One region of the Streptomyces flavusporus genome, then DNA from elsewhere that is predicted to be linked to it. Evidence: riboswitches for the same ligand, from Rfam matches in the RefSeq annotation. Region 1 holds a riboswitch; the other holds the start of a gene.

Evidence for each region. A riboswitch is a leader RNA that binds a small molecule or an ion and turns the genes downstream of it on or off. The one in region 1 is predicted to bind S-adenosylmethionine.
Region 2: linked by a shared signal. The riboswitch ahead of thrC (threonine synthase) and the one ahead of ACKTSN_RS33755 (aminotransferase class V-fold PLP-dependent enzyme) in region 1 are both predicted to bind S-adenosylmethionine.

The regions. Positions count from the first base shown of each region.
Region 1 covers NZ_CP176503.1:7,145,157-7,149,758, forward strand. Annotated here, with positions in the region: gene qcrB (cytochrome bc1 complex cytochrome b subunit) at 1-1,261, shown strand, start outside; gene trpD (anthranilate phosphoribosyltransferase) at 1,398-2,462, shown strand; SAM riboswitch class IV at 2,549-2,665, shown strand; gene ACKTSN_RS33755 (aminotransferase class V-fold PLP-dependent enzyme) at 2,846-4,207, shown strand; gene ACKTSN_RS33760 (Lrp/AsnC family transcriptional regulator) at 4,227-4,508, opposite strand; gene ACKTSN_RS33765 (rhomboid family intramembrane serine protease) at 4,505-4,602, opposite strand, start outside.
Region 2 covers NZ_CP176503.1:5,380,397-5,384,998, forward strand. Annotated here, with positions in the region: gene ACKTSN_RS25550 (alpha,alpha-trehalose-phosphate synthase (UDP-forming)) at 1-420, opposite strand, end outside; gene ACKTSN_RS25555 (glucosyl-3-phosphoglycerate synthase) at 504-1,448, opposite strand; SAM riboswitch class I at 1,604-1,751, shown strand; gene thrC (threonine synthase) at 1,770-3,053, shown strand; gene ACKTSN_RS25565 (MoaD/ThiS family protein) at 3,098-3,373, shown strand; gene ACKTSN_RS25570 (cold-shock protein) at 3,813-4,019, shown strand; gene groL (chaperonin GroEL) at 4,320-4,602, shown strand, end outside.

The DNA of each region.
Region 1 (4,602 bases):
GGCCGCGATGTTCGTGCACATGTTCCGGGTGTTCTTCACCGGCGCGTTCCGCAAGCCGCGTGAGATCAACTGGCTGTTCGGCTTCCTGCTGTTCGTCCTCGGCATGTTCACCGGTTTCACCGGCTACTCGCTCCCGGACGACCTGCTCTCCGGCACCGGTGTCCGCTTCACGCAGGGCGCGATCCTGTCCATGCCGATCGTCGGCACGTACATCTCGTTCTTCCTGTTCGGCGGCGAGTTCCCGGGCACCGACTTCGTGGCCCGCTTCTACTCGATCCACATCCTGCTGCTGCCGGGCATCATGCTCGGCCTGGTGGTCGGCCACCTGATCCTGGTCTTCTACCACAAGCACACGCAGTTCGCGGGCCCCGGAAAGACCAACAAGAACGTCGTCGGCATGCCGTTCATGCCGGTCTACATCGCCAAGGCCGGAGGCTTCTTCTTCCTGGTCTTCGGTGTCATCGCGGCCATCGCGGCGATCGCGCAGATCAACCCGATCTGGGCCATGGGCCCCTACCGTCCGGACCAGGTGTCCACCGGCGCCCAGCCCGACTGGTACATGGGCTTCGCCGAGGGTCTGGTCCGCTACTTCCCGGGCTGGGAGATCAACTTCTGGGGCCACACGCTCGTCCTGGGCGTGTTCATCCCGCTGGTGCTCTTCGGTCTGGTCCTGGTGGTGCTCGCGCTCTACCCGTTCATCGAGGCCTGGATCACCGGCGACAAGCGCGAGCACCACATCCTGGACCGCCCGCGCAACGCTCCGACGCGCACCGCGTTCGGCGTCGCCTGGATCACGCTGTACATGATCACGCTGGTCGGTGGTGGCAACGACCTGATCGCCACCCACTTCCACCTGTCGATCAACGCGGTCACCTGGTTCGTCCGGATCGGCTTCTTCGCCGGACCGGTCATCGCGTTCATCGTCACCAAGCGGATCTGCCTCGGCCTGCAGCGCCGGGACAGGGACAAGGTGCTGCACGGCCGGGAGACCGGCACCATCAAGCGCCTGCCGCACGGTGAGTTCATCGAGGTGCACGAGCCGCTCAGCCAGGAGCAGCTGCACACGATCACGGCACACGAGCAGTACCAGCCGGCCGAGATCGGCCCGGCGGTCGACGAGCACGGCGTCGAGCGCAAGGTGAAGGGCTCCGAGAAGCTGCGCGTCAAGCTCAGCAAGGCGTACTTCGGTGAGGACGCCCAGATCCCCAAGCCCACCGTCGAGGAGTACAAGGAGATCACGAGCGGCCACGGCCACCACTGATCACTGCGTTCGCCACGCCACAGCGAAGGGCCCCGTCCGTTGTTCGGACGGGGCCCTTCGCCGTGCCCGCGGCTGGATAGGGTGGACCTGTTCGAGACTCGTGTCCCGGTGTACGGGACTGACCCAGGAGCGGCTTATGAGCGCTGTGACCCCCGCTGGAGGCGACACCGCGGCGGGCCGTTCCTGGCCCGCCCTGCTGAACGGCCTGCTTCAGGGCCGCGACCTCAGCGCGGACGACACCGCCTGGGCGATGGACCTGATCATGCGCGGCGAGGCGACGGACGCCCAGATCGCCGGGTTCGCGGTGGCACTGCGTGCCAAGGGCGAGACCGTCGAGGAGATCGCGGGATTCGTCCGGGCGATGTACGACCACGCGAACGTGATCGAGGTGCCGGGCGACACCGTCGACATCGTCGGCACCGGCGGCGACGGCGCGAAGACCGTCAACATCTCCACGATGTCCGCGATCGTCATCGCCGGCACCGGTGCGAAGGTCGTCAAGCACGGCAACCGGGCCGCGTCCTCGGCGTCCGGGGCGTCCGATGTCCTGGAGAAGCTCGGCGTCAATCTGGAGCTGACGCCGCAGCGGGTCGCGGAGGTCGCCGAGGAGGCCGGGATCACCTTCTGCTTCGCGGTGAAGTTCCACCCGGCGCTGCGTCATGTGGCGGCGGCACGCGGGCAGTTGGGCATCCGGACGACGTTCAACTTCCTCGGTCCGCTGACCAACCCGGCCAAGGTGAAGGCACAGGCGGTGGGCGTCGCCGACCTCAGGATGGCGCCCATCATGGCCGGCGTCTTCGCCGAGCGCGGCAACTCCTCCCTGGTGTTCCGCGGCGACGACGGCCTCGACGAGCTGACGACCGCGTCCACCTCCCGGGTCTGGGTCGTCCGGGACGGCAAGGTGACCGAGGAGAGCCTCGACCCGCGGGACGTCGGGATCGAGCTGGTGCCGCTGGAGGCGCTGCGCGGCGCCGACGCCTCGTACAACGCCGAGGTCGCCCGGCGGCTGCTCGACGGGGAGCAGGGCCCGGTGCGGGATGCGGTGCTGCTGAACTCGGCGGCGGCGCTGGTGGCGCTGGAGCCGGGTGAAGGGCCGCTGACCGAGCAGATCCGCGCGGGGATGGCGAAGGCGGCGGAGGCGATCGACTCCGGGGCGGCGAAGCGGGTCCTGGAGCGGTGGGTGGCCGCCAGCAACGCCTGAGACCGAGCCGGTGTGATGCAGGGCGCAGTCCGGATCCTGGACTGCGCCCTTGCGCATCGAAGATCGTATGGCAGGATGCTGTACCAGGTCATGAGCGACAGCTGAAAGGCCCCGGCCGGCTGTCCGGCAACCCTCCGTCCGTGGCGGGGTGCCCCGGGTGAAGACCAGGTCGTAGGCAGCGAGGTCTACGACAAGCGCGGACCCCTCGCACACTTTTGAACGAGTGTGGACCAGGGGTCCTGGTCGTCGAGGGAGCCTTCCGTGAGCAAGCGAATGCGATAGGGCCGCAGAGCCCCGCCTCCGCACACCCTTTTCACCCTTCCCCGCGCTTGAGCCGTGCCGCTCGCGCGATCATCCTCGCCTGCGATTACGGGAGTACACCCATGTCCGTCTCCACCGCTGCCGCCGCCCAGTCCGTTTGCGCCCCCCTGCCCGTTCTGGGCCGGGATGTCACCGTGCCGCTCGTCACGGGTGGCGAAGTCACCTACGCCGCGCTCGACTACGCCGCCAGCGCGCCCGCGCTGCAGCGGGTCTGGGACGACGTGGCGGCGTACGCGCCGTACTACGGCAGTGTCCACCGCGGCGCCGGATACCTCTCCCAGCTGTCCACCGACCTCTTCGAGAACGCCCGCAGGACCGTCGCCGAGTTCCTCGACTGCCGGGCGGACGACCAGGTGGTGTTCACCCGGTCCACCACCGACTCGCTCAACCTGCTCGCCGCCGCGCTCCCCGCCGACTGCCAGGTCTTCGTCTTCGAGACCGAGCACCACGCCTCGCTGCTGCCCTGGCAGGACGCCCGCGTCAGCTACCTCGACGCCCCGCGCACCCCGCAGCAGGCCGTGGAGACCCTGGAGCGCGCCCTGGCCGACCGCGACCCCCACGGCCCCGCCCTCGTGTGCGTCACCGGGGCCTCCAACGTCACCGGCGAGCTGTGGCCCGTACGGGAACTCGCCGCGGCCGCGCACGCGCACGGCGCCCGGATCGTCCTGGACGCCGCCCAACTCGCCCCGCACCACCCGGTGTCGGTGCAGGACCTCGACGTCGACTGGGTCGCCTTCTCCGGGCACAAGCTGTACGCCCCGTTCGGCTCCGGCGTGCTGGCCGGCCGTGCCGACTGGCTGCGCGCGGCCGAGCCGTACCTCGCGGGCGGCGGCGCCAGCCGCAAGGTCACCCGGCGGGCGGACGGGGGAGTGGACGTGGAGTGGCACGAGAGCGCCGCGCGGCACGAGGCCGGGTCGCCCAATGTCATCGGCGCCTACGCCGTCGCCTCCGCATGCAAGGCGCTCACCGAGGCCGGCTTCGACACCCTCGTCGCCCGTGAGCGGCACCTGATCGACACCGTGCGTGCGGGGCTCGCCGAGGTCCCGGAGGTCAGGGTGCTGTCCCTGTTCGGCGACGACGCCCCGCGGGTCGGCGTGATCTCCTTCGTGGTCGACGGCTGGAACAGCTCCCACTTCGCCGCCGCGCTGTCCGCCGAGTACGGCATCGGCGTCCGCGACGGCCTCTTCTGCGCCCACCCGCTCGTCCGCACCCTGCTGGGCAGCGACCCGCAGAGCCAGGGTGAGTGCGGTGCCCCCGAGGCCGCGTCCGGCGAGAAGTCCCTCAACGCGATCCGCGTCAGCTTCGGCGCGGGGACGCCGGACGAGCATGTGGAGCGCTTCGTGAAGGCCGTGAAGGAACTCGTCCGGCACGGCGCGAAGTGGCAGTACCGGACGGAGGAGGGCCGCTGCGTGCCCGTGGTCTAGGACAGGTCTTGGGGGCGGCTCACGAGTCCAGGCCGATGGCGAAGGCCGCCTCCAGGTCGTGCTGCGAGTACGTCCGGAACGCCACGTGCGTGTCCGTCGCCTCCACGCCGGGGATCTTGCTGATCCGGCCGGGGATGACGTCGGCCAGGTTCTCGTGCTGCTTGACCCGGACCATCGCGATCAGGTCGTAGGTGCCCGTGACCGAGAAGACCTCGCTGACGGAGTCGAGCGAGGCGATCTGCTCGGCGATCTCGGGGATCCGGTCCACGCTGGTCTTGATCAGGACGATCGCGGTGATCACGGCTGGTTCTCTCCCTCGGTGGCCGGAGCTGGGGCGGCCTTCACTCTAGCTGTCCGGCCGAACCGCGCCCACGCGTAGAGGAAGCCCAGCGCGA
Region 2 (4,602 bases), 1.8 Mb from region 1:
CGCCGCCTCCTGCGCCAGCGCCTCGGCGAAGGCGCGGTTGTACGCCTCGTACGAGGCCCACTGCCGCCGGAACTCCGCGTCGAAGACCGGCTCCAGCGGCGTCTGGTACAGCATGTGGTGGACGAACCACAGCACGGAGTTGGCGATGCCGTTGTACGCGTCCGCGTGCACGTCGGCCGGAATGTCCAGCATCCGCACACCGGATTCGCCGACCCCGCGCCGCACGGCCTCCCGGTCGCCGTCGCCGAGGGCGGAGCACACCCACAGCGCGCCGGCGTCCGGCCCGATGGCCGACAGCCCGGAGACCAGCCCGCCGCCGCCGCGTCTGGCGGCCAGCGAGCCGTCCTCGCGCACCTCGTACGAGACCGGGCCACGGTTGGAGGCCACCAGTACCTGCGCAGCACCGTACTTTGAAGCCATACGCCTCAACCTAGCCCGAGCCGGATCCGCTCAAACGTACGGAAGGCCGCCCGGCGGGGCCGTATACAACGCCCATAAAACGGTCACGCCACTTTCCGGGCGGCGTACTCGGCGATCTCCACCATCGGCGGACGCTCCTCCGTGTCCACGGAGAACGTACGCGGTTCGAATCCGTCCTCCACCCGTTCGAACTGGGTGAGGGAGGGCCGGATCAGATGGCCGCGGGCCAGCCGCAGCTGGGCCGTGCGGTAGATCGCCGCCGCCATCCGGCCGAGCGCCTGCCCGTCCTGGTGGCGGTGCTTGCGCACCCCGACGTCGACCTGCGCGAGCGCGTCGAGGCCGGCCAGGTGGAGGGAGTCGACCAGCATGCCGAGCTCCACGCCGTAGCCGACAGGGAACGGGAGCTGTTCGAGCAGCGAGCGGCGGGCCGCGTACTCGCCGCCCAGCGGCTGGACGAAACCGGCCAGCTGCGGCCAGTGCATGTTCAGCAGCGGACGGGCCATCAGCTCGGTCACCCGGCCGCCCTGCCCCGCCGTACCGCCGAGCGGACGGTCGTACATCCCCTTGACGAGGTCGACCTCCGGGTCGGTGAGCAGCGGGCCGACAATGCCCGACACGAAGTCCGAGGAGAACTCCTTCAGGTCGGCGTCGATGAAGCAGACGATGTCCCCGCTCGTGACGAGGAGGGAGCGCCACAGGACCTCGCCCTTGCCGGGGACGGCCGGTATGCGCGGCAGGATGTCGTCGCGGTGGACGACCCGGGCGCCCGCGGCGGCGGCCACCTCGGAGGTGCGGTCGGTGGACCCCGAGTCGACGACGACGATCTCGTCGACGAGCGGGAGCTGCTGCATGAGGTCGTGACGGATCACGGCGACGATGTCGCCGACGGTCTCCTCCTCGTTGAGTGCGGGCAGCACGACACTGACCGACTGGCCCGTCGTGCGTTTGGCGGCCAGGATCTTGTGGAGCGGGCGATCGGTCAGGGACCAGGAGCGGGTGCTCAGCCAGCGCTCGACTTCTTCCAGCACAGCTTGCGGCTCCTCTGCGTTCTCCAGGCGAGGGGGGTTGTGATCCATCTCGCGGTTCGGACGACTATCTCAACTGTCCTGGCCTTCGGTTACAGTCTTGAACAACGCTGATGACCATCGCATGTCGGGGGTTGTTTGCGTCTACAACCACATACAGCTCATCCAGAGGGGCAGAGGGAAACGGCCCGATGAAGCCCCGGCAACCCTCCAGCCGGTTCTTGTCACGCAGACGTGGTGAGGCTCCCGGCTAGGGAAGGTGCCAATTCCGTCTCACGGCGAGATGCGTCGTGAGGAAGATGAGGAGAAAGGGCCTCGCCTCACATGGCTGTGCAGACTGTCGCAAGCACCAGCACCCCCACCGTCGATCTCGGTCCCGCCGCCGCGCTGTCCTGTCGCGAGTGCGGCCACCGCGTACCGCTCGGCCCGGTCTTCGCGTGCGAGGAGTGTTTCGGCCCGCTCGAGATCGCCTACGACTTCTCCGCATACGACGCCGAGGAGCTCCGCAAGCGCATCGAGGCGGGACCGTCGAACATCTGGCGTTACGCACCCCTGCTGCCCGTCCCCGCGGACGTGGCTGGCAAGCCGAACCTGAACCCGGGCTGGACCAAGCTCGTCAAGGCCGACAACCTCGCGCGCGAACTCGGCGTCACCGGCGGGCTGTACGTGAAGGACGACTCCGGCAACCCGACCCACTCCTTCAAGGACCGCGTGGTCGCCCAGGCCCTGGAGGCCGCCCGCGCCTTCGGCTTCACCACCCTGTCCTGCTCCTCCACCGGCAACCTGGCCGGTGCGGTGGGCGCCGCGGCGGCCCGCGCCGGCTTCCGCTCCTGTGTGTTCATCCCGCACGACCTCGAGCAGGGCAAGGTCGTCATGGCCGCGGTCTACGGCGGCGAACTCGTCGGCATCGAGGGCAACTACGACGACGTGAACCGCTTCTGCTCCGAGCTGATCGGCGACCCCGCCGGCGAGGGCTGGGGCTTCGTCAACGTCAACCTGCGGCCGTACTACGCGGAGGGCTCCAAGACCCTGGCGTACGAGATCTGCGAGCAGCTCGGCTGGCAGCTGCCCGACCAGATCGTCGTGCCGATCGCCTCCGGCTCCCAGCTCACGAAGATCGACAAGGGGCTCCAGGAGCTGATCAAGCTCGGGCTGGTCGAGGACAAGCCGTACAAGATCTTCGGCGCGCAGGCCGAGGGCTGCTCGCCGGTGTCGGTGGCCTTCAAGGGGGGCCACGACGTCGTCCGGCCGCAGAAGCCCGACACCATCGCCAAGTCGCTGGCCATCGGCAACCCCGCGGACGGGCCGTACGTCCTGGACATCGCCCGGCGCACCGGCGGTGCGGTGGAGGACGTCACGGACGCGCAGATCGTGGACGCCATCAAGCTGCTGGCGCGGACCGAGGGCATCTTCGCGGAGACCGCCGGTGGAGTGACCGTGGGTGTGACGCGCAAGCTGATCGAGAACGGTCTCCTCGACCCGGCCCTCACCACCGTCGTCCTCAACACCGGCGACGGTCTCAAGACGCTGGACGCGGTGGCCGGCACCGGGCTGACCGCGACCATTCGTCCCAACCTGGAGTCGTTCCGGGAAGCCGGCCTCGTCTGAAGTCCCGCGCCCCTGGGCCCGTTCACCCGACCGGAGGTCATTTCATGAGCGTCACCGTCCGCATCCCCACCATCCTGCGCACCTACACCGGCGGTCAGGCAGAGGTCGCCGCCGAGGGCGCGACCCTCGCCGAGGTCATCGCCGATCTGGAGAAGAACCACACGGGCATCTCGGCCCGCGTCCTGGACGACCAGGGCAAGCTGCGCCGCTTCGTCAACGTGTACGTCAACGACGACGATGTCCGTTTCGAGCAGGGCCTTCAGACGGCGACCCCGGACGGTGCGGGCGTCTCCATCATCCCGGCGGTCGCGGGCGGCTGATCCGCTCCTGCGTTACCGTGAGTAACGCCGGTTACGCAATGTTCATCGATTTGCCCCCTCCGTGAGAGAAGCGGAGGGGGCAATTCAGTGTGATTGAGCGCGGTACAGTTGGGGAAAGCACTGCGACCCGCATGCCGGACGCATATGAGTTCCGGCTCCGCGTGCGATAAGAAGCAGCCAAAATGTGTGGCTCTTTTGCGTCTTTCGTTCCCTTTATGGGGCCCGACTTGCCCTGAATTCGGGCGAATTCTCCGCAAATTCCCGGCCCTCGGTGCCCAGAATTCTCGTCCGACTGACCTGTTGCAGACGGCAGTTGGACAGATACATTCGGCCGCGGTCGACGCGTTCCGGCGCACGCCCCCAACCAATGGGGGGTGAGGTCTGACCCGGATCCGCGAAGTGTGGATCTGTGCAAGGGCCAGTAATAGGGGAGTTAGGCATGGCTCAGGGCACCGTCAAGTGGTTCAACGCGGAGAAGGGGTACGGCTTCATCGCGGTCGACGGTGGTGCGGATGTTTTCGTCCACTACAGCGCGATCCAGATGGACGGATACCGCACCCTGGAAGAGGGTCAGCGGGTCGATTTCGAGATCTCGCAGGGCCAGAAGGGGCCGCAGGCGGACATGGTCCGGCTCGCGACCAGCTGAAGCACGCGCCGACTGCAGCGACGTTCTTCTGTTCGTCTTCGAAGGGCTCGCACCTCCCGGGGTGCGAGCCCTTCGGTCTGCCCGGAGGTCGGCCTCGGTCCGTGGGAGGCGCTTGCACTCGGCAGGGGCGAGTGCTAATCATTGGCGTTAGCACTCTGAAGGTGAGAGTGACAAAGAAGGACCGAGTCGGTGAGGCCGCAGGCCGGGTGGGGCAAGGAACCACAAGGCAGGCGAGCCGTCCGTCGCGGGCGCGGGCGCGGTCCGAAGTAATCACCCCCAGTCCTGGGAGGACCACTTCACATGGCCAAGATCATCGCGTTCGACGAGGAGGCGCGGCGCGGCCTCGAGCGCGGCATGAACCAGCTCGCGGACGCCGTCAAGGTCACCCTCGGCCCCAAGGGCCGCAACGTCGTCCTCGAGAAGAAGTGGGGCGCCCCCACGATCACCAACGACGGTGTCTCCATCGCCAAGGAGATCGAGCTCGAGGACCCGTACGAGAAGATCGGCGCCGAGCTGGTCAAGGAAGTCGCCAAGAAGACGGACGACGTCGCCGGTGACGGTACGACCACGGCGACCGTGCTCG